Regions from separate parts of the Streptosporangium sp. LJ11 genome, predicted to be linked through region 2. Evidence: riboswitches for the same ligand, from Rfam matches in the RefSeq annotation. Region 2 holds a riboswitch; the other holds the start of a gene.
What was found. A riboswitch is a leader RNA that binds a small molecule or an ion and turns the genes downstream of it on or off. The one in region 2 is predicted to bind glycine.

Region 1 (9,807 bases), on a different contig from region 2:
CTGGTTCCCCGCGACGGTCCTGACGCCCCGGTCGGCGGACGACCGGGCGTTCACCGAGGAGATCTTCGGGCCGGTGGTGTCGGTGGTGCCGTTCGACGACGAGGCGGACGCCGTGCGGATCGCCAACGACACCCCGTACGGCCTGAGCGGGTCCATCTGGACCCGCGACGTCGGCCGGGCGCTGCGGGTGGCCAGGGCGGTCGAGGCGGGCAACCTCAGCGTCAACTCCCATTCGAGCGTCCGCTACTGGACCCCGTTCGGCGGTTTCAAGCAGTCGGGCCTCGGCCGCGAGCTGGGCCCCGACGCCCTGTCAGCGTTCACCGAGATCAAGAACGTCTTCATTTCCGAGGAGTAGTAGCGATGCTGCGTTTGCAGGACCGGGTCGCCGTCATCACCGGCGCCGGAAGCGGGATCGGCCTGGCCACCGCGCGTCGGTTCGCCGAGGAGGGCGCCCGCGTCGTGTGCGTGGACCTGGACGAGACGACCGGTCCGGCGGCCGCCGACGAGGTCGGCGGGCTGTTCGTGCGGGCCGACGTGACCAGCGAGGACGACGTCGCCCGCGCGTTCCGGACCGCGTTCGACACCTACGGCAGCGTGGACGTCGCGTTCAACAACGCGGGCATCTCGCCGCCGGACGACGACTCGATCCTGGAGACCGGCATCGACGCCTGGCGCCGGGTCCAGGAGGTCAACCTCACCTCGGTCTACCTGTGCTGCAAGCACGTCATCCCGTACATGCGGCGGCAGGGCAAGGGGTCGATCATCAACACCGCGTCGTTCGTGGCCGTGATGGGGTCGGCGACCAGCCAGATCTCCTACACCGCGTCCAAGGGCGGGGTGCTGGCCATGTCGCGCGAGCTGGGCGTGCAGTTCGCCCGCGAGGGCATCCGGGTGAACGCCCTGTGCCCGGGGCCGGTGAACACGCCGCTGCTGCAGGAGCTGTTCGCCAAGGACCCCGAGCGGGCGCAGCGCCGCCTGGTGCACATCCCGGTGGGCCGGTTCGCCGAGGCGTCCGAGATCGCCGCCGCGGTGGCGTTCCTCGCCTCGGACGACGCCAGCTTCATCACCGGCTCGGAGTTCCTGGTGGACGGCGGCATCTCCGGCGCGTACGTCACCCCGTTCTGACGCCCGTCACCGGCGTCCCCGGCACGTCCACGCCGTACGCCACCCCGTTCCGACGCCCGTCACCGGAATCCCGGCACGCCCGTGCCGTCCGCCACCCCGTGACGGCGTCGGTCACCGGCGTCCCGGCACGCCCGTGCTGCCCCGCGGCGTGAGCCGGGCCGTCTCGGTCCGGACTCCGGTGACGTGCTCACCGGCGATCAACGCCAGCAGGCTCCGCGCGGCCTGCGCCCCGGAGTGGGGGATGTCCCGGCCGAGAGCGGTCAGGGCCGGTCGCACCACCTGGGAGAGGGGCGAGTCGTCCCAGGCCACGAGGGACAGGTCCGCGGGCACCTCCAGCCGCATCTCCTGCGCGACCGAAAGCCCGGCGACGGCCATGATGTCGTTGTCGTAGACGATCGCCGTCGGCCGGTTCGCGCCGCTGACCAGCCGCCGCGTGGCCCGCGCGCCCTCCTCGCCGGTGTAGTCCGTGTGCACGATGGAGTGACCGGCCAGGCCGAGCTCGTCGCACGCGGCGGTGAAGGCCTGATCGCGCAGGACGGTGTGCACCAGCGCGGGCAGCCCGGCGACCCTGGCGATCCGGCGGTGGCCGAGTGCGGCGAGATACTCCACCGTCTCCCGCATGGCCGCGCCGTCGTCGGACCAGACGGCGGCGAGCGAGCCCGTCTCCGACGGATGGCCGATCACCACGGCCGGCAGGTCCAGCTCCTCGATCTCGGGGATGCGCGGGTCGTCGAAGTGCAGGTCGACCAGGATGACGCCGTCGACGCGGCCCTCTCCCCACCACCTGCGGTGAACCTCCGCCTCCTGCGCGTGGCCGGTCACCACCTGCAGGAGCAGGGCGTAGGAGCGGGCCGACAGCTCGCCCTCGATGCCGCTGATCAGCTCCATGAAGAACGGCTCCATCCCCAGGAACCGCGCCGGGCGGCACACGGTCAGGCCGACGGCGCGGGCCCGTGCCCCGTTCAGCGCGCGCGCCGCGCTGTTGGGCTGCCAGCCGATCTCCCTGGCGATGGCCTTGATGGTGTTCCTTCTCGCCTCCGACACGCCCGGCCGGTCGTTCAGCGCGTAGGAGACCGCGACCTTGGACACCCCCGCGCGACGAGCGATGTCGGCGATCGTCGGTCGCTTCACGAGACCCCCACCTGAACCGGTTATTCGACGCTTTTCCGCTGCGCACCCTACTACGCTCGTCTCACCCTCCGACGCTCTCCACGGCGGCCGGTGACCCGCGGTGATCGCCGGACCACGGCGGAACGCCCATGCCCGCGGCGACACCGGCGGCGGCGGCTTCGCCACCTCCCCGGCGGCGGATCCGCTTAACCACTTAACCCCCGCCACCCGCCGCGGCTCCGCCCGCACCCCGGCGGCGCCCCGCCCGTACCCCGGCGGCACCGGGGCTCGTCGGGGCCGGTAACGTGCGGGAGGGCGCCGGGATGGGCACACGGTGCCGGGACCTCGGTGCAAGCACGGCGAAACAGGAGACCATGTCCCGTCCCGTCATCGGCATCACCTGCTACGTCGAACCCGCGCGGTTCACCGTCTGGGAGACGACCACCGCGCTCCTGCCGTACGACTACGTCGACCACGTGGCCCGCGCGGGCGGGCAGCCGGTGATCCTGCCCCCGGCGGGCGACCCCGCGACGCTGGCGGGACGCCTGGACGGGCTGATCCTGGCCGGCGGCGGGGACGTCGGCCCGGAGCGGTACGGACAGGAGCCGCACGAGCGGACCGGCTACGTACGGCCGTTCCGCGACGACGCGGAGCTGGGGCTGGTCCGGGCGGCGCTGGAGCGGGGCCTGCCCTTCCTGGGCGTCTGCCGGGGCATGCAGGTCCTGAACGTCTCGCTGGGCGGCACCCTGCACCAGCACCTGCCCGACGTGGTCGGTCACCCGGGGCACGCCCCGGCTCCCGGCCGCTACGGCAGGATGCCGGTGTGGCTCGCCCCCGGCAGCCGGACCTCGAAGATCTTCGGGGCCGAGACCGTGGACGTGGCCCACTACCACCACCAGGCCCTCGACCGGCCGGCCGCGGGCCTCACCGTGACCGCCCACGCCGAGGACGGCACGATCGAGGCCGTGGAAGTGGACGACCACCCCTTCGCCGTCGCCGTCCAGTGGCACCCCGAGACCGACGACGAGTCGGCCCTGTTCGAGGCGCTGGTACGCCACGCCATCCCCTGACCGGCGCGGATCGGGGCGGCGAGGGGATTTCGCTCGGCCGGTTCGGGCGGTTAGGCTGGCCGCTGACACCGATGAACCCCGTGCGGGAGAGCGTCCTGACACCCAGGCCAGGACCCCTGAAGGAGCAAGCCCTCCCCGCGAACCTCTCAAGGCAAAGGACCGTGCGGGTAGGTGCCCTCTGGAAAGCAGGTCCCACGGCCTCGCCGAAGGTGAAAGTCCGGTAAAACCCGGATGAAACTCTCAGGCACCGACGACAGAGGGGGAGGATGCTCTCATCTGTCCCTTGTCTGAGGTGCGCACATGTCCCGACCTACGCCGCTGCGCGGCGTGCACGAGTCCCTCGGCGCGACGCTGACCGACTTCGCGGGCTGGCTGATGCCGCTCCGCTACGGCAGCGAGTCGGCCGAGCACAACGCGGTCCGCCAGGCGGCCGGCCTGTTCGACCTCTCCCACATGGGCGAGATCTTCGTGACCGGGCCGCAGGCCGCGGAAGCCCTCGATTACGCGCTGGTCGGCCACCTGTCCGCGCTGGAGCCCGGCCGCGCCCGCTACACGATGATCGTCGACGCCGAGGGCGGCGTGCTGGACGACCTGATCGTCTACCGGCTCGCCCCCGCCGAGTTCATGGTCGTCGCCAACGCCTCCAACTACCCGCGGGTGGCCGCCGAGCTGACCGACCGCGCCAAGGGCTTCGACGCCGCGGTGGACGACCGCTCAGAGCGGTACGCGCTGGTCGCGGTCCAGGGCCCGCGCTCCGCGGAGATCCTGGGCGCGCTCACCGACGCCGACCTCGACGGGCTCAAGTACTACGCCGGCCTGCCCGCCGTCGTCGCGGGCCGCGAGGCCCTCGTCGCCCGTACGGGCTACACCGGCGAGGACGGCTTCGAGCTGTTCGTCGCGGCCGAGGACGCGGAGCCGGTCTGGGCCGCGCTCACCGAGGCGGGCGCGCCGCACGGCCTGATCCCCGCGGGCCTGTCCGCCCGCGACACCCTCCGCCTGGAGGCCGGGATGCCGCTCTACGGCAACGAGCTGTCGGCCGGGCTGACCCCGTTCGACGCCGGGCTGGGCCGTGTGGTGAGGTTTGACAAGCCGGGCGACTTCGTCGGCCGGGCCGCCCTCGAATCACGCAAGGACGTCCCGCCGTCCCGCCGCCTGGTCGGTCTGATCGCGACCGGCCGCAGGGTGCCCCGGCACGGGTACCCGGTGGTGGTCGTCGGCGACGGCACGGTCGTCGGCGAGGTCACCAGCGGGGCGCCCTCCCAGTCACTGGGCAGGCCCATCGCCATGGCCTACGTGGACAACGGCCTGTCGTCAGGACTGGCCGTGGACATCAGGGGCGGCCACGAGCCGGTCGAGGTCGTCGCACTGCCTTTCTACAGGAGGAAAAAATGAGCAGCATTCCCGAGGAACTGCACTACACCAAGGAACACGAGTGGATCTCCGGCATCGATGACGGCCTGACCCTCACCGTCGGCATCACCGCCTACGCCGCCCAGGCGCTGGGCGACGTGGTCTTCGTGCAGATCCTCCCCGAGGTCGGTTCGACGATCACCGCCGGCGACGCGGTCGGCGAGGTCGAGTCGACCAAGTCGGTGAGCGACATCTTCGCACCGGTCTCCGGCGAGGTCGTCGAGGTCAACCAGGCCGTCGTGGACGACCCCTCGCTGGTCAACAGTGACTCCTACGGCGACGGCTGGCTGTTCCGCGTACGCCTCGAGGGCTCCGCCGACGACCTGCTGTCGCCGGAGGAGTACGCCGCGCTCACCTCGGGTGAGTCCTAAGCCTCTCCCCCCTCGCGTCACGGCCACGCGCGTCCGGAGGGCGCGCGTGGCCGTCCACGCTGGAAGGATTCAGATGACGATCAGCGTCTTCGATCTCTTCAAGATCGGAATCGGCCCGTCCAGCTCGCACACCGGCGGCCCGATGGCCGCCGCCCACAAGTTCGCCCGCGGCCTCCACCAGGACGGGCTGCTGGAGAAGACCGCCCGGGTGAGCGCCGTCCTGTACGGCTCGCTGGGCCTGACCGGCAAGGGCCACGGCAGCGACAAGGCCGTGCTGCTCGGCCTGTCCGGCGAGAAGCCCGAGCTGGTCGACGTCGACACGGTCGACGAGCGGCTCGCCGCCATGCGCGAGTCCGGCACCCTCTGCCTGTACGGCTCCCGCGAGATCCCCTTCGTCATCGGCGAGGACCTCGTCTTCGAACGCAAGATCTCGCTCCCCGGCCACCCCAACGGCATGCGCTTCACCGCGCTGTCCGAGTCCGGCGAGACGATCCGCGAGAAGGTCTACTACTCGGTGGGCGGCGGCTTCGTCGTCGACGAGAACGCCACCGGTGCCGACCGGATCAAACCCGACGACACCGTCCTGCCGTACCCCTTCACCACGGCAGCGGAGCTGCTCGCCCAGTGCGCGGAGACCGGGCTGTCGATCTCCGGGCTGATGCTGGAGAACGAGCGGGCGTTCGGCCGCACCGAGGCCGAGATCCGCGCCCAGCTGCTCGTGCTGTGGCAGGTCATGAGCGAGTGCGTGCGGCGCGGCATCGGCAAGGAGGGCGTGCTGCCCGGCGGCCTGAAGGTCCGCCGCCGCGCCCACCAGCTCCACCGGCAGCTGCGGAGCGAGTCGCCGGAGAAGGACTCGCTGCAGACGATGGACTGGGTCTCGCTGTTCGCCCTCGCGGTCAACGAGGAGAACGCCGCCGGAGGCCGCATCGTCACCGCGCCCACCAACGGCGCCGCGGGCATCATCCCGGCCGTGCTCACCTACTACGACCGCTTCACGAAGGACTCCGACGACGAGGGCGTGATCCGCTTCCTGCTGACCGCGGGGGCGATCGGCGTGCTGTTCAAGGAGAACGCCTCCATCTCCGGCGCCGAGGTCGGCTGCCAGGGCGAGGTCGGCTCGGCCTGCTCGATGGCCGCCGCCGGGCTCACCGAGGTGATGGGCGGCACCCCGGAGCAGGTCGAGAACGCCGCCGAGATCGGCATCGAGCACAACCTGGGGCTGACCTGCGACCCGATCGGCGGCCTGGTGCAGATCCCGTGCATCGAGCGCAACGCGGTCGCCTCGATCAAGGCCATCGCCGCCGCCAGGATCGCGATGCGCGGCGACGGCCGCCACTTCGTCTCGCTGGACAAGGCGATCAAGACGATGCGCGACACCGGCCGCGACATGCTCGACAAGTACAAGGAGACCAGCCGGGGAGGGCTCGCGGTCAACGTCATCGAGTGCTGACCTCAATCCCTATCAAATTTCGCATCACGTGCAAGACCCCCCGAGCCCACGCCTATGCTGGGTGGCCATGTGCGCGGGACTCGGGAGGTCGCGGTGGTAACGGGAACGCACCCGGCAAGCCGTTCCCGTCGCTCCCAGCGCCCCGCGAACCCCTCCCGCCCCCTGCGGGTGCTCCGCTTCCTCGGGTCGCACTGGCTCTTCATCACCGCCCTGCTGGCGGGCGGCGGCCTGCGGCTGCTCGCCATGCTCGGCTACCGGCCCGCCCTGTGGTTCTGGGCCGACTCCTTCGTCTACCTGAACGCGGGGCTCGACCCCCGCCCCCTGGAGTCCCGCCCGGCGGGCTACGCGCTGTTCCTGTGGATCCTCAAGCCGCTGTCGAGCATCCCCGCGGTGGTCGCGGTGCAGCACCTGCTCGGACTGGCCGTGGCCGTCTGCGTCTACCTGCTGCTGCGCAGGCTGGGCGGGTTGCCGGGGTGGGGCGCGACGCTCGCCACGCTGCCGGTGCTGCTGGACGCCTACCAGCTCCAGCTCGAACACCTCGTCATGGCGGACCTGCTCTTCCAGTTCCTGGCGGTGCTGGCGGTCACGCTGCTGCTGTGGCGGCGGCGCCCCGCGGTGTGGGTCGCGGCACTGGCCGGAGCGCTGCTGGCCGCGGCGACCGTCACCCGCACGATCGGGCTGCCGCTGATCGCCGTGGCACTGGCCTGCATGCTGATCCGCCGGGCCGGATGGCGGGCGGTCGTCGCCGCGACGCTGGCCGCCGCGATCGGCCTGGGCTCGTACGCGGCCTGGTTCAGAGCCGAGCACGGCAGCTACGGGCTGACCAGGGGGAACGCCTTCCTCTGGGCGCGGACGATGACCTTCGCCGACTGTTCCAGGATCCACCCGGCCGGTCCCGAGGCGGCCCTGTGCCCCGTCGAGCCGCTCGGGCGGCGCGCGGCCCCGCCGGTCTACATCTGGGACGGCGGGTCGCCGCTGAACAAGGTCAAGGGCAGCTGGGCGGAGCGCGACGCGCTCGCGGGCGCCTTCGCCACCCAGGCGATCATGGCCCAGCCGTTCGACTTCCTGCGGGCGGGCCTGGCGGACGCGGCCCACATCTTCGACTGGAACCGGCGCGTCTACCCGGCTCCCGGGCCGCAGAGCGCCTACGTCTTCCCCGACACCGTACGGCCCTTCTCCTCGGGGGCGGCCTCGCAGGGAAAGACCGCCGAGCAGCTGACCGTGGCCTACCAGGGCTCGTCGGGGGCGCCGGTGATGGTCGAGCCGTACGCGGGCTGGCTGCGCGGCTACCAGGAGTACGCCTTCGTGCGGGGCCCGTACCTCGCGGTGATCCTGCTGGTCGGCCTGGTCGGGGTGCTGATGCGGCTGCGGCGGTTCGGCGACGCGGTGCTGCTGCCCTGGGCGGCGGGGACCATGCTGCTGGTCCTGCCGCCCTTCATCGCGGCCTTCGACCACCGCTACGTCATCCCCGCCCTCCCGCTGGCCTGCCTCGCCGCCGGACTGGCCTTCGGGGTCAGGCACGAGGAGAACGAACCCGAGGCGGTGAACGGGAAACCGGACGAGGACCCGCCGTACGAGGGCCCCGGCGACGAGGACCCGTCGTACCGCACGACGGCCGAGCGGCCGGTGTACGCGAGCCCCGTCGGGGAGTCGGGGTACGGGCCGGGGTCGTACGACGAGCAGGCGCACCGGGATGGCGCGTACGGAAGCACCGCGTACGGGGGCACGACGGAGCCGCCGGTGTACGGCGCGACGGGCGAGCGATCCGCGTACGGCGTCACCGGCGAACGGCCGGCGTACGGCGTGACGGGCGAATGGCCGGTGTCCGGAGGGACGGGCGGGCGGCCGGGGTCCGGAGGAACGGCCGAGCGAGCGGCGTACGGCGCGACGGGCGAGCGGCCGGTGTCCGGAGGGTCAGCGGCGGCGGACGTGCAGGCGAACCACCACGCCGAGTTCTACCTCCCCGAGCGCTCGTCGGACCTTCCCCACCGCGTCCCTGTTCAGCCGGGCCACGAGTTTGCCGACATCGGTCGCGGGCGCGCAGCCCACCCCGATGCGCAGCCGCTCGTGCCGTATGTACCTGACGCGGACACGGGTGAGCCCTTCGACTTCTTTAAGAGCAACCCCGAGCATGGCGGTCCCCGTCCCGGACCGCCTGCCCCACCGTCCCCATCCCAGGGTGTGTAGCAGCCACCGCACCGCCAGGAGTGCCAGCGCCACCAGCAGCAGCGCCACCAGCCAGCCCAGCCACGGATGCGCGGCCAGCCAGCCGGGGAACCCCTTGCGCACGAGCCTGGCCCCGGGCGAATGGCCGGGAATGTCACCGCGTCCTCGCAGGAAGGCGTAGAGTCCCGCGCACACCAGCACCGCCCCGGTGACGGCCAGACCGATCCGGTTGCCCAGATAGGGCCTCATCGCGCCTTCTTCCTGCGCAGCCGTACGACGACGTCACCCGCGCACATCGCGCCCAGCCCGGACAGCCGGTCACCCACCGCCGCGCCCACCCGGCGCAGCACGGGCCCGGTCCGCTCGGCGTCGGTGAACACGGTGACCTCGACGATCCGCGACGTGAGCCGGACCCGGGCCCCGTTCACCTCGTCCACCGCCTCGGCGGCCTCCCGCAGCGTGCGGCGGAGCCCGGACCTGGTGATGCCGATCACCATGTGCGGGTCTCCCGACTCCAGCGGCACCAGCCGGGCCCGGCCCGGCAGCACGGCGAGCGCGAGCATCACCAGGCCCACCGCCATGGCGAGCGTCGACGCGGCGAACGTGGCGGGATCCGACCAGTTCCACGCGCCGGCCCCGTTGACGAGCCGCCGGTAGGGCACCCGCGCGACCGGCGACTCCATGAGCAGGCCCACCGTCACCGAGGCCGAGACCACCAGCACGGCGGACACCGTCAGGGCCGCGGGAACACCGGCGGGGGTCCTTCCCGGCCGCAGCAACCGCACCGACCTGCGCCGGACGTCCTGGAACTGCTCGGCCGCCGCCTTGCCTCCCGAGCCGCCGGTGGTGGTCCCCGCGCCGCCGGTGCCTCCCGAGCCCGCCAGGATGTCCTGGAGAGTAGTCGTCATCTAATAACTCCCGTGGATACTCCGGCCTTCAGGCCGGGGAGGAAGCGGGAGCGGGAAAGGGCTGTGGCGCCTGAGCGTGCCTGGACCCGCGCGACCCACTCCAGCCGATACTCAACTGATCTTGTTATATTGTGTGAGGAATGGCGCAGACCGTGAAGCGGGCGTTCAAGTTCCGCTTCTACCCGACCCCCGAGCAA
Region 2 (9,807 bases):
ACCATCGCCCACCGGGTGCGCGCCGAGATGCACGCCTCCGGGGCGCCGAAGGCCAAGTCGCGCAAGAACTCGAACAGCTCGATCCCGATCGCCCTCGGTTCGATGGGCATCGGGATCCCGCTGACCGCCATCGCGGCGCAGACCTCCGGCACCGCCGGGCTGCTGCTGGCCTGGGGCGGAATCGTGGCGATCAACTTCGCTCACGCCCTGAGCCGCTGGCGGGAGCGCGACTGACACCCGCCGGAGTCCCACCCGGTCTCTCCTCTCCGGTTCCCCGCCCCGGTCCCCCGCTTCGGGCGGACCGGAATCCGCGAGGCCAGGCCGCCGGAAAGGCCGGTGCCCGTGCGAGGTCTCCCACGGGCACGACGAGCATCGCGCCCTCGCCCGGGAGGCGCGCCGCGCGCCCCGGGGTCAGAGGTCCCGGTCGAGGCGGAGGCGGACCTCACCGGCGAGATCCTCGTCGGCGCTGTCCAGGCCGTAGCGCCACACGCGCTCGGCGTCCTCGTCGCGGCCCCTGAGCGGGAGCGTGCGGGCCAGGAGCTCGATGGCCAGCGCACCGGTCTCGACGTCGCCGCCCTCCTCGATCGCGGCGGAGAACTCCGCGCACGCCAGCTCCAGGTGAGCGATGCCGAGCATCACCCGCAGCCTCGGCACCTCTGCCGCGTCGGGCACCGCGAGCGCCTCCAGGAGCACCTGGGCGGCCTCCCCCGGCTCGCCCTCCTCCAGGAGTGCCTCCGCCAGCCGCTGGGCGGCACGAGGAGCGATTTCCGGGTCGGCGGTGGCCAGCGCGTCACGCAGCGACCGCTCGGCCTCCTCCTCGCCCGTGGCGAGCCTGGCGAGGGCCATGTGCGCCAGCGGGACGTAGGCGGGATGGCCGACGCCCAGCGCGGCCTGCCAGGCGGCGCGGGCCTGGTCGGCCAGGTCCTCCCGCTCGAAGCTCCCCGCGAGCAGGCAGGCGGCCTGGGCGGCGAACTCCGGATGCCCGGTCGCCAGCGCGGTGCGCGCGGCCGCGCGGGAACCCGCCACGTCCCCGCTCTCCTCCAGCACCACCGCGAGACCCACCGCCGCCTGGGCCCGGTCGGGCTCGTCGGGATCGGCGACCAGCTCGGCGAAGATCGCGGCGGCGCCGTCGAGGTCGCCCGCCTCGGCCAGTCTTCGCGCGGTGTCCAAGGGACGGGTGTCCACCTCAGGCATGCAGGATCCTTCCGGATACGGAGACGCCCCGAGCCTAACGACTCGGGGCGCCCTCCGTCCTGTCGCATTCCCCGCGAATATCGCGGGTCGCACGGGCTTTCCGGTCCCGGCGGGGCCCTGCGGTGATCAGTCCTCGTACGCCTCCAGGGGAGGGCAGGAGCAGACCAGGTTGCGGTCGCCGTAGGCCTGGTCGATGCGGCGGACCGGCGACCAGTACTTGCCCTCGCGCACCGACGGCAGCGGGTAGGCCGCCTCGGTGCGGCTGTAGGGGTGGCCCCACTCGTCGGCGACGAGGCTGTCGGCCGTGTGCGGGGCGTTGCGCAGCGGGTTGTCGGTCCTGTCGTACGCCCCGGAGGCGACCTTCGCGATCTCCTCGCGGATCGCGATCATCGCCTCGCAGAACCGGTCGAGCTCGGCCAGGTCCTCGCTCTCGGTCGGCTCGATCATCAGCGTGCCGGCCACCGGGAAGGACATGGTCGGGGCGTGGAAGCCGTAGTCGATGAGGCGCTTGGCCACGTCGTCGACCGTCACCCCGGTCTCCTTGGTGATCTGGCGCAGGTCCACGATGCACTCGTGGGCGACGAGGCCGCCGCGGCCGGTGTAGAGGACCGGGTAGTGGGGGCTGAGCCTGCGGGCCAGGTAGTTGGCCGACAGGATGGCCTGCTCGGTGGCCGCCTTCAGCCCGTCGGCGCCCATCATCCGGATGTAGGCCCAGGAGATGGGCAGGATGCCCGCGGAGCCGTACGGGGCCGCCGAGACGGGACCCACGGCGGTGCCCTCGCGCAGCGGGTGGCCGGGCAGGTAGTCGGCCAGGTGGGCGCGGACCGCGACCGGGCCGACGCCGGGACCGCCGCCGCCGTGCGGGATGCAGAAGGTCTTGTGCAGGTTCAGGTGGGAGACGTCCGCCCCGAACTCCCCCGGCCTGGCCAGACCGACCAGCGCGTTGAGGTTGGCGCCGTCGACGTAGACCTGCCCGCCGGCCTCGTGCACCAGCTCGCAGATCCGGACGATCGTCTCCTCGTACACGCCGTGCGTGGACGGGTAGGTCACCATGATCGCGGCAAGCTGCTCGCGGTGCTTGTCGATCTTCGCGACGAGGTCGTCGACGTCCACGTTGCCCTGGTCGTCACAGGCGACCACGGCCACGCGCATGCCCGCCATCACCGCGCTCGCGGCGTTGGTGCCGTGCGCGGAGGAGGGGATCAGGCAGACGTCGCGGCCGGACTCGCCGCGGGCGGTGTGGTAGGCGCGGATCGCCAGGAGCCCGGCGAACTCGCCCTGGGAGCCGGCGTTCGGCTGGAGCGACACGGCGTCGTAGCCGGTGACCTCGGCCAGCCAGCGCTCCAGCTGCCCGATCAGCTCGACGTAACCCGCGGCCTGGTCCTCGGGCGCGTAGGGGTGCAGCCCGGCGAACTCCGGCCAGGTGATCGGCTCCATCTCGGTGGTCGCGTTGAGCTTCATGGTGCAGGAGCCCAGCGGGATCATCGACCGGTCGAGCGCGATGTCCTTGTCCTGGAGCCTGCGCAGGTAGCGCAGCATGGCCGTCTCGGAGCGGTGGCTGTGGAAGACCGGGTGGGTCAGGTAGTCGCTGACCCGGGCCAGCGCGGCGGGCAGCGCGTCGTGCGCGGCGGCGTCGAGGTCGGCCAGCACGGCGCCGCTGATCCCGAAGGCGGCCAGGACCTGCTCCAGGTGGAGGAGCTCGGTCCTCTCGTCGCAGGTGACGCCCACGTGGTCGGCGTCGACCAGGCGCAGGTTCACCCCGTTGTCGCGGGCCGCGGCGACGACCGCCTCGGCGCGGCCGGGCACCCTGGCGAGCACGGTGTCGAAGAAGGTGTCGTGCACGACCTCGACGCCGCCCTGGCGCAGGCCCTCGGCGAGCACGACGGCGTGCCGGTGGGTGCGACGGCCGATCCTGCGCAGGCCCTCGGGGCCGTGGTAGACGGCGTACATGCCGGCGATCACGGCGAGCAGCACCTGCGCGGTGCAGATGTTGCTGGTGGCCTTCTCGCGGCGGATGTGCTGCTCGCGGGTCTGGAGCGCGAGCCGGTACGCGGGGCGCTGGTCGGCGTCCTGGGAGACGCCCACCAGGCGGCCCGGCAGCTGGCGCTGCAGGCCGTCACGGACCGCCATGTAGGCGGCGTGCGGGCCGCCGAAGCCGAGGGGGACGCCGAAGCGCTGCGAGGAGCCGACCGCGATGTCGGCGCCGAGCTCGCCGGGCGCGGCCAGGAGGGTGAGGGCCAGCAGGTCGGCGGCGGCGACCACCTGGGCGCCGCGGGCGTGGGCGGCGTCGGCGATGGCGCGGAAGTCGCGGATCCTGCCGCTGGCGCCGGGATACTGCACGAGCACCCCGAAGCACTCGGGGAGTTCGGCGGTGAAGTCGCTCTCGACCAGCTCGATGCCGAGCGGCTCGGCGCGGGTGCGCAGCACCGCCTTGGTCTGCGGCAGCGCGTCGGCGTCCACCACGAACACCTTCGAGGGGCTGCGGCCCGCACGGCGGGCCAGGGTCATCGCCTCGGCGGCGGCGGTGGCCTCGTCCAGCAGGGAGGCCCCGGCGACGTCGAGGGCGGTCAGGTCGGAGACGACGGTCTGGAAGTTGATCAGGGCTTCCAGGCGGCCCTGGGAGATCTCCGGCTGGTAGGGCGTGTACGCGGTGTACCAGCCCGGGTTCTCCAGGAGGTTGCGGCGGATGACGCCCGGGGTGATCGTGTCGTGGTACCCCAGGCCGATCATCGAGGTGAGCACGGTGTTGCGCCCGGCGAGGACCCGCAGCTCGGCGAGAGCCTCGGACTCCCCGGCCGCCGGGGGCAGGCTCAGCCGCTCCGAGGAACGGATCGCCTCGGGCACGGCCACCGCGACCAGGTCGGCGACGGAGGCGAATCCGACCGCCTCCAGCATGCGGGTCTGGCCGGCGTCGTCCGGCCCTATGTGACGGGTCGCGAACGGAGGAGAGCCGAGTTCGCTGAGCGATGACAGGTCGGTCATTGGTGAAGCCTCCCGGGACGGGGTGGAGACCGGCGCTGGGCGCGGGCGTATGCCTGGTCTCCCCCTCTGTCATCACGACCGTCGTGCGGGGTCGTGACCTGAGAGCTTCACCTGCCCGTTGTCGGGAGGCTTGCACCGTCGGTGAGTCGCGCCTGGCGAGCGCGACTGCTTTCCAGAGTTGCCTCGTCCGTGCGGTACCGGGTGCCTGAGAGATTCCGGGGAGGTTGCTCCTTCGGCGCCCCGATCCTGGTCGGGGTCTCTCCCGCACAGGGTCAGTGGCAGGTCCGAGTTTACCCGGTTCGTCGTGCTCTGCGACGACGGGCCAGCTCATCGGCCTGATGATCTCCTAAAGGGCCCTCGCTCGACTCCGCGCGTTCGCCGGGCAGATCCGCGAGGGAGCCCTCCACCTCCTGCCACACCCGTCCCAGTGCTATGCCGAAGACTCCCTGGCCACCCTGGAGGAGGTCGATGACCTCGTCGGGCGAGGTGCACTCGTAGACGCTCACCCCGTCGCTCATCAGGGTGATCCCGGCCAGGTCGTTGACGCCCCTGTCGCGCAGGTGCTGCACGGCGATGCGAATCTGCTGGAGGGAGACACCGGTGTCGAGGAGCCGCTTGACGACCTTGAGGACCAGGATGTCGCGAAAGCCGTACAGCCGCTGGGAGCCGGAGCCGTGGGCGGCCCGCACGGTGGGCTCGACCAGGCCGGTGCGCGCCCAGTAGTCGAGTTGCCGGTAGGTGATGCCGGCCGCGGAACAGGCCGTGGGGCCCCGGTAGCCGATATCGGCGGGCACCTTCACCGGTTGCCCGTCGAACAGCAGACCCTCTTCACCCGCGCGCTGACGTGCCGACTGGCGCCGTTCCGGGTCATCCTGATCGGCGTTTCTACCCTCGCCGCTGCTGACCGCCACGCGGACCTCCGGCTTTCTCTCATCCCACGGCCTGATCTGGGGGTTTACGCACGACCGCGGGTTTCACTTGCACCGTAGGACTGGGGCCAAGTCCAGTCAACGACCCCACTCGGCGCGTCGTGAAGCGTAAATGCACCGAAATTCCTACCCCGCGCGGCCGAAGTCCTCGGGCGTGATCGTGTCAAGGAACTCCCTGAACTTCTCCACCTCGTCTTCCTGGTCGTCCGGGATGATCACCCCTGCCTCCCGGACCACGTCCTCACTCGCGAAGATACGTGCGCCGGTGCGAAGTGCCAAGGCGATCGAGTCCGAAGGACGCGCGCTCACCTCGACCCCGTTGGAGAACACGAGATCCGCGAAGAAGATGCCGTCGCGCAGGGCGACGATGTTGACCGTGCTCAGCCGGACGCCGAGCCCTTCGAGCACGTCACGGAACAGGTCATGCGTGAGCGGCCGGGGTGGTGGTTCCTCGGCCTGGGCCATGGCGATCGCCGTGGCCTCCGTCATGCCGATCCATATAGGTAGGTAACGCTCCCCATGCGTCTCTTTCAGCAAGACGATCGGCTGGTTGGAGGGCATCTCAACTCGAACGCCCACGACCTCCATCTGCAACACGGGCTGCTCCGTCTTCGCTGGATTCCGACCGGTTTGTTCAACGTAACACTCGTGGGGGTACGAGTGCCTGGTCAGGTTCTCACCGACCCAGGGCCCCACGAACGCCGGAACGCAGCAGAGAGGCGTGCAATTCCAGCAGCAGGCCGGAGATCTCCCTGGCCGTCTCGTCGGCCTGGTCGATGGCCCCGGGCCTGCGGCGGCGCAGGAGCGGGGCGACGGCCTGCTCCACCAGGCCGGCCTCGCGCTCCGCGGCGGCCTTGACGGCCCGCAGGTGGCGGGCCCGCAGGCCGAAGGCGGCCAGGGCTCCGACGCTGCGGGCCACGGCCAGCGCCTCGGCGTCGTAGTAGCGGGCCACGGCGGCCAGCAGGCCGTAGTCCTCCAGCTCGGCGAGGGTCTCCTCGTCGAGCTCGGCGGCGGCGAGCAGCTCCTCGCGGGTGAGCCGGATCTCGGAGGGCGCGTCGTCGGGGACCGCGCGCGGCCTGGCGGCCGGGCGCTCCTCGCGGTCGGCCGCCTCCAGATGATCCTTGATGACGCGCAGCGGCAGGTAGCGGTCACGCTGCTCGCTGAGGATGTAACGGAGCCGCTCGACGTCGGCGTAGGTGAACTTGCGGTAACCGGAGGGACTGCGCTCCGGCTCGATCAGCCCCTCGCCCTCCAGGAAACGAATCTTGGAGATGCTGACATCGGGGAACTCGCCCTGCAGGAGAGCGAGCACCTCCCCGATGCTCATGTGCGCACGAGCGGCCTGCGAGCTCATCATCCTCCAGCGGCGCCGCGGGTGAGGAAGACGAGGCGGAACTTGCCGATCTGCACCTCGTCACCGCCGTACAGCGGGACCTCCTCGATGCGCTCGCGGTTCACGTACGTGCCGTTCAGGCTGCCGACGTCGCGGACGGTGAAGACCCCGCCGCCGCGCCGGTAGAACTCCACGTGGCGGCGCGAGACCGTGATGTCGTCGAGGAAGATGTCGCTCTCGGGGTGACGGCCCACGGTGGTCAGGTCGCTGTCGAGCAGGAACCGGCTGCCGGCGTTGGGGCCGCGCATCGCGACCAGCAGCGCGGTGCCCGGGGGCAACTGCTCGACGGCCTGCCGTTCGGCGAGAAGCGTCTCACCTGTCTCCGCCTCGTAGGCCTCGATCCCGGAGAGGGAGATCGTCGATGTGCTGTCTCCGGGGGTCTCGGCTTTGGTAAGCGGCGACCCGCATCGTGAACAGAAACGGGCATCCTCAGGATTGGCATGACCGCACTGCGTGCAGTAGACGCTCGGCATCGATCGGCTCGGCCTCCTACCGCGAAGACGCGGCAACGGTGCTCAGTGATGCGCGCCTCGCTTCTTCGCTTCTCAAGTGTTTTCTCGGACTGCGAATGCCGCAACATACAGTGATGAGGCGCGAAGGTCAAGGTTGACGCTGAACCGCGGGTACGGTCGGTGACAAAGTTACAGGGGGGCACTGTCCCCGGTCCATGGCGCCGCGCTGTGTTTGTGGCAACCGCTCGGCCCGCGGCCCCCTTCCAGGCGCCTTCCCGCGCCTCCGGCGCGCCCGCCGGGGCCTGGTCCCGTCAGCCGCCCGCGGCCTCCTCGACCACCCGCGCCCAGTGCTCGATCAGGGTCTGCGCGGAGTCGACGTCGAACCCCTCGGCCCACAGGTGGGTGACCGCCTCCGTCGGGTCGGGCAGCACCAGGGTCCAGCTGCCGTCCTCGGCGACGACCCGCACCCCGTCGGTGGTGTCGATGCGGTAGTGCTCGGCGGCCTCGATGACCGAGCGCATCACCGCGCCCTTGGCGGCCCACGGGGTCGGCACGGTCCGGCGCAGCAGCTTGGCCTCGGGGATCCTGGCGTCGATCTGGCTGAGCGAGAGCCGGGTCCTGGCGACCAGGCCCAGCAGGCGCAGGAACACCGCCAGGCCGTCCACCGTGGGGCCGAACTCGGGCACGATGAAACCGCCGCGCCCGTCGGCCGCGAAGATCATCTCTGGTCCCCTGGCGGCGGCGGTGAGCGCGTCGATCGCGGTGGAGGTCCACTCGGCCTGGACGCCGTGGAACCTGCAGACCTGCTCGGCCACCCGGGTGGTGGTGACCGGCAGCGCCACCCTGCCGCCGCGCCGCTCGGCGGCGACCAGGTCGAGCACCACCAGCAGGGCGCGCTCCTCGCTGATCAGCTGGCCCTTCTCGTCCACCAGCGCGACCCGCTCCCCCACCGGGTCGAAGCGCACCCCGAAGGCCGCCCTGGAGGAGCTGACGAGCTCCGCCAGGCGCTGCAGGTCGCGGCGGCGCTCGGCGAGGGTCTCGGTGGGCGAGGCGTCGTCCAGTCGGTTGTTGACGGTCAGCACGTCCACCCCGACCCGGCCCAGCAGGCTGGGCAGCACCAGCGAGGAGGTGCCTCCGGCGCAGTCGACCACGACCTTCATGTCGGCGTCGCGCACCCCGCTGATGTCGACCAGGCGCAGCAGCTCGTGCGTGTAGTCCTCCACCGCCCGGGCGGGGAAGCTCAGCTCGGCGATCTCCCCGGGGAAGGCGCGGCGGAACTCCTGCCGGGAGAAGACCCGGTCCAGCTTGCGCTGGGCCGCCGGGGACAGGTCCGCGCCGTGCTCGTCCATGAAGACGATGTCGACGCTCTGCGGGTCGCCGGGGGTGGTGCGCAGCGCGATGCCGCCGACGGCGTTCTCCCTGGCGGTGTGGAAGCGGGCCACCGGGAGCGGGGACGCCTCCAGGTCGAGCACGTTGATCGCGCTGGCGTTCAGGGCGCTGATCACGGCCCGCTTCAGCGCCCGCGCGGCGCGGGAGGAGTCGCGGGAGGTGATGACCGAGGTGCCCTTCTTCAGGGTGGTGGCGTAGGCGCTGGCCAGCCGTACGCACAGCTCGGGGGTGATCTCGACGTTGACCAGCCCCGAGACCCCCCGGGGGCCGAACAGGTTGCGCTGGGCGCGCGGCTCCCAGATGACGCTGTTGTTGATCACCGCCCCGGCCTCGATGGTCTTGAACGGGTAGATCTTGACGCCCGAGGAGATGTACGCCTCGGCCTCGATGATGCACTCGTCGCCGACGACGGCGCCCTCCTCGACCCTGGCGCCGGTCATCAGGTCGGTGTTCTTGCCGATCACGCAGCCGCGCAGGTGGGCGCTGGGCCCGACGTAGACGTTGTCGTGGACGACCGCGCGGTGCAGGAAGGCCCCCTCCCTGACCACCGCGTTGCTGCCCAGCACGGTGTACTCGCGCAGCTCGGCGCCCGCCTCGATCTTGGCGTAGTCGCCGACGTAGAGGGGGCCCTTGAGGACGGCGTCGGCGTCGACCGAGGCCCCCTCGGCGACCCAGACGCCCGGCGAGACCTCGAAGGCGTCGATGTCGACCTTGACCCGGCCGGACAGGACGTCGGCCTGGGCCTTGAGGTAGCTCTCGTGGGTGCCGACGTCCTCCCAGTAGCCGTCGGCCACGTAGCCGTACAGCGGGGCGCCGCGCTCCAGCAGCCTGGGGAACACGTCGCCCGACCAGTCGACGGACTCCCCGGCCGCGATCTCGTCGAGGACCTCGGGCTCCATCACGTAGATGCCGGTGTTGGCGGTGTCGGAGAAGACCTGGCCCCAGGTCGGCTTCTCCAGGAAGCGCTCCACCCTGCCCTGGTCGTCGACGATGACGATGCCGAACTCCAGCGGGTTGGGGACGCGCTTGAGCCCGATCGTGACCATCGCGCCGTTCTCGCGGTGGAAGCGGATCATGTCGGTCAGGTCGATGTCGGTCAGCGCGTCGCCGGAGATGACCAGGAAGCGGTCGTCGCGGAGCCGGTCGGCGGCGTTCTTCACGCTGCCCGCGGTGCCGAGCGGCGTGTCCTCGGTGGCGTAGTACAGGCTCATGCCGAGCTCGTCGCCGTCGCCGAAGTAGTTGCGGACCAGGGCGGCCAGGAACTGCACGGTGACCACCGTCTCGGTGAAGCCGTGCCGTTTCAGCAGGCGAAGCACATGCTCCATGATCGGCCGGTTGATCACGGGTAGGAGAGGTTTGGGCTGGTTCGCGGTCATCGGCCGGAGCCGTGTCCCCTCCCCGCCCGCCATGACGACGGCCTTCACAGATCACCTCTTAAGGCGTTTGGCCTCGCTTGTCAGCTGACGCA

Region 1: it holds a riboswitch for glycine, as region 2 does, so the genes downstream of both, gcvT (glycine cleavage system aminomethyltransferase GcvT) here and gcvP (aminomethyl-transferring glycine dehydrogenase) in region 2, are expected to answer to the same signal.

Annotation. Positions count from the first base shown of each region.
Region 1 is NZ_JBPXMB010000023.1:141,366-151,172, forward strand. Features, by position in the region: gene ACTOQ3_RS30820 (aldehyde dehydrogenase family protein) at 1-355, shown strand, start outside; gene ACTOQ3_RS30825 (3-oxoacyl-ACP reductase) at 361-1,125, shown strand; gene ACTOQ3_RS30830 (LacI family DNA-binding transcriptional regulator) at 1,237-2,256, opposite strand; gene ACTOQ3_RS30835 (gamma-glutamyl-gamma-aminobutyrate hydrolase family protein) at 2,610-3,305, shown strand; glycine riboswitch at 3,379-3,477, shown strand; glycine riboswitch at 3,478-3,572, shown strand; gene gcvT (glycine cleavage system aminomethyltransferase GcvT) at 3,606-4,697, shown strand; gene gcvH (glycine cleavage system protein GcvH) at 4,694-5,086, shown strand; gene ACTOQ3_RS30850 (L-serine ammonia-lyase) at 5,160-6,536, shown strand; gene ACTOQ3_RS30855 (hypothetical protein) at 6,630-8,723, shown strand; gene ACTOQ3_RS30860 (DUF6286 domain-containing protein) at 8,948-9,610, opposite strand; gene ACTOQ3_RS30865 (RNA-guided endonuclease InsQ/TnpB family protein) at 9,751-9,807, shown strand, end outside.
Region 2 is NZ_JBPXMB010000026.1:122,587-132,393, forward strand. Features, by position in the region: gene ACTOQ3_RS33185 (hypothetical protein) at 1-234, shown strand, start outside; gene ACTOQ3_RS33190 (hypothetical protein) at 412-1,194, opposite strand; gene gcvP (aminomethyl-transferring glycine dehydrogenase) at 1,321-4,176, opposite strand; glycine riboswitch at 4,359-4,451, opposite strand; gene ACTOQ3_RS33200 (MerR family transcriptional regulator) at 4,467-5,087, opposite strand; gene ACTOQ3_RS33205 (bifunctional nuclease family protein) at 5,232-5,702, opposite strand; gene ftsR (transcriptional regulator FtsR) at 5,782-6,432, opposite strand; gene ACTOQ3_RS33215 (FHA domain-containing protein) at 6,459-6,971, opposite strand; gene ACTOQ3_RS33220 (sugar phosphate nucleotidyltransferase) at 7,262-9,763, opposite strand; gene ACTOQ3_RS33225 (CDP-alcohol phosphatidyltransferase family protein) at 9,767-9,807, opposite strand, start outside.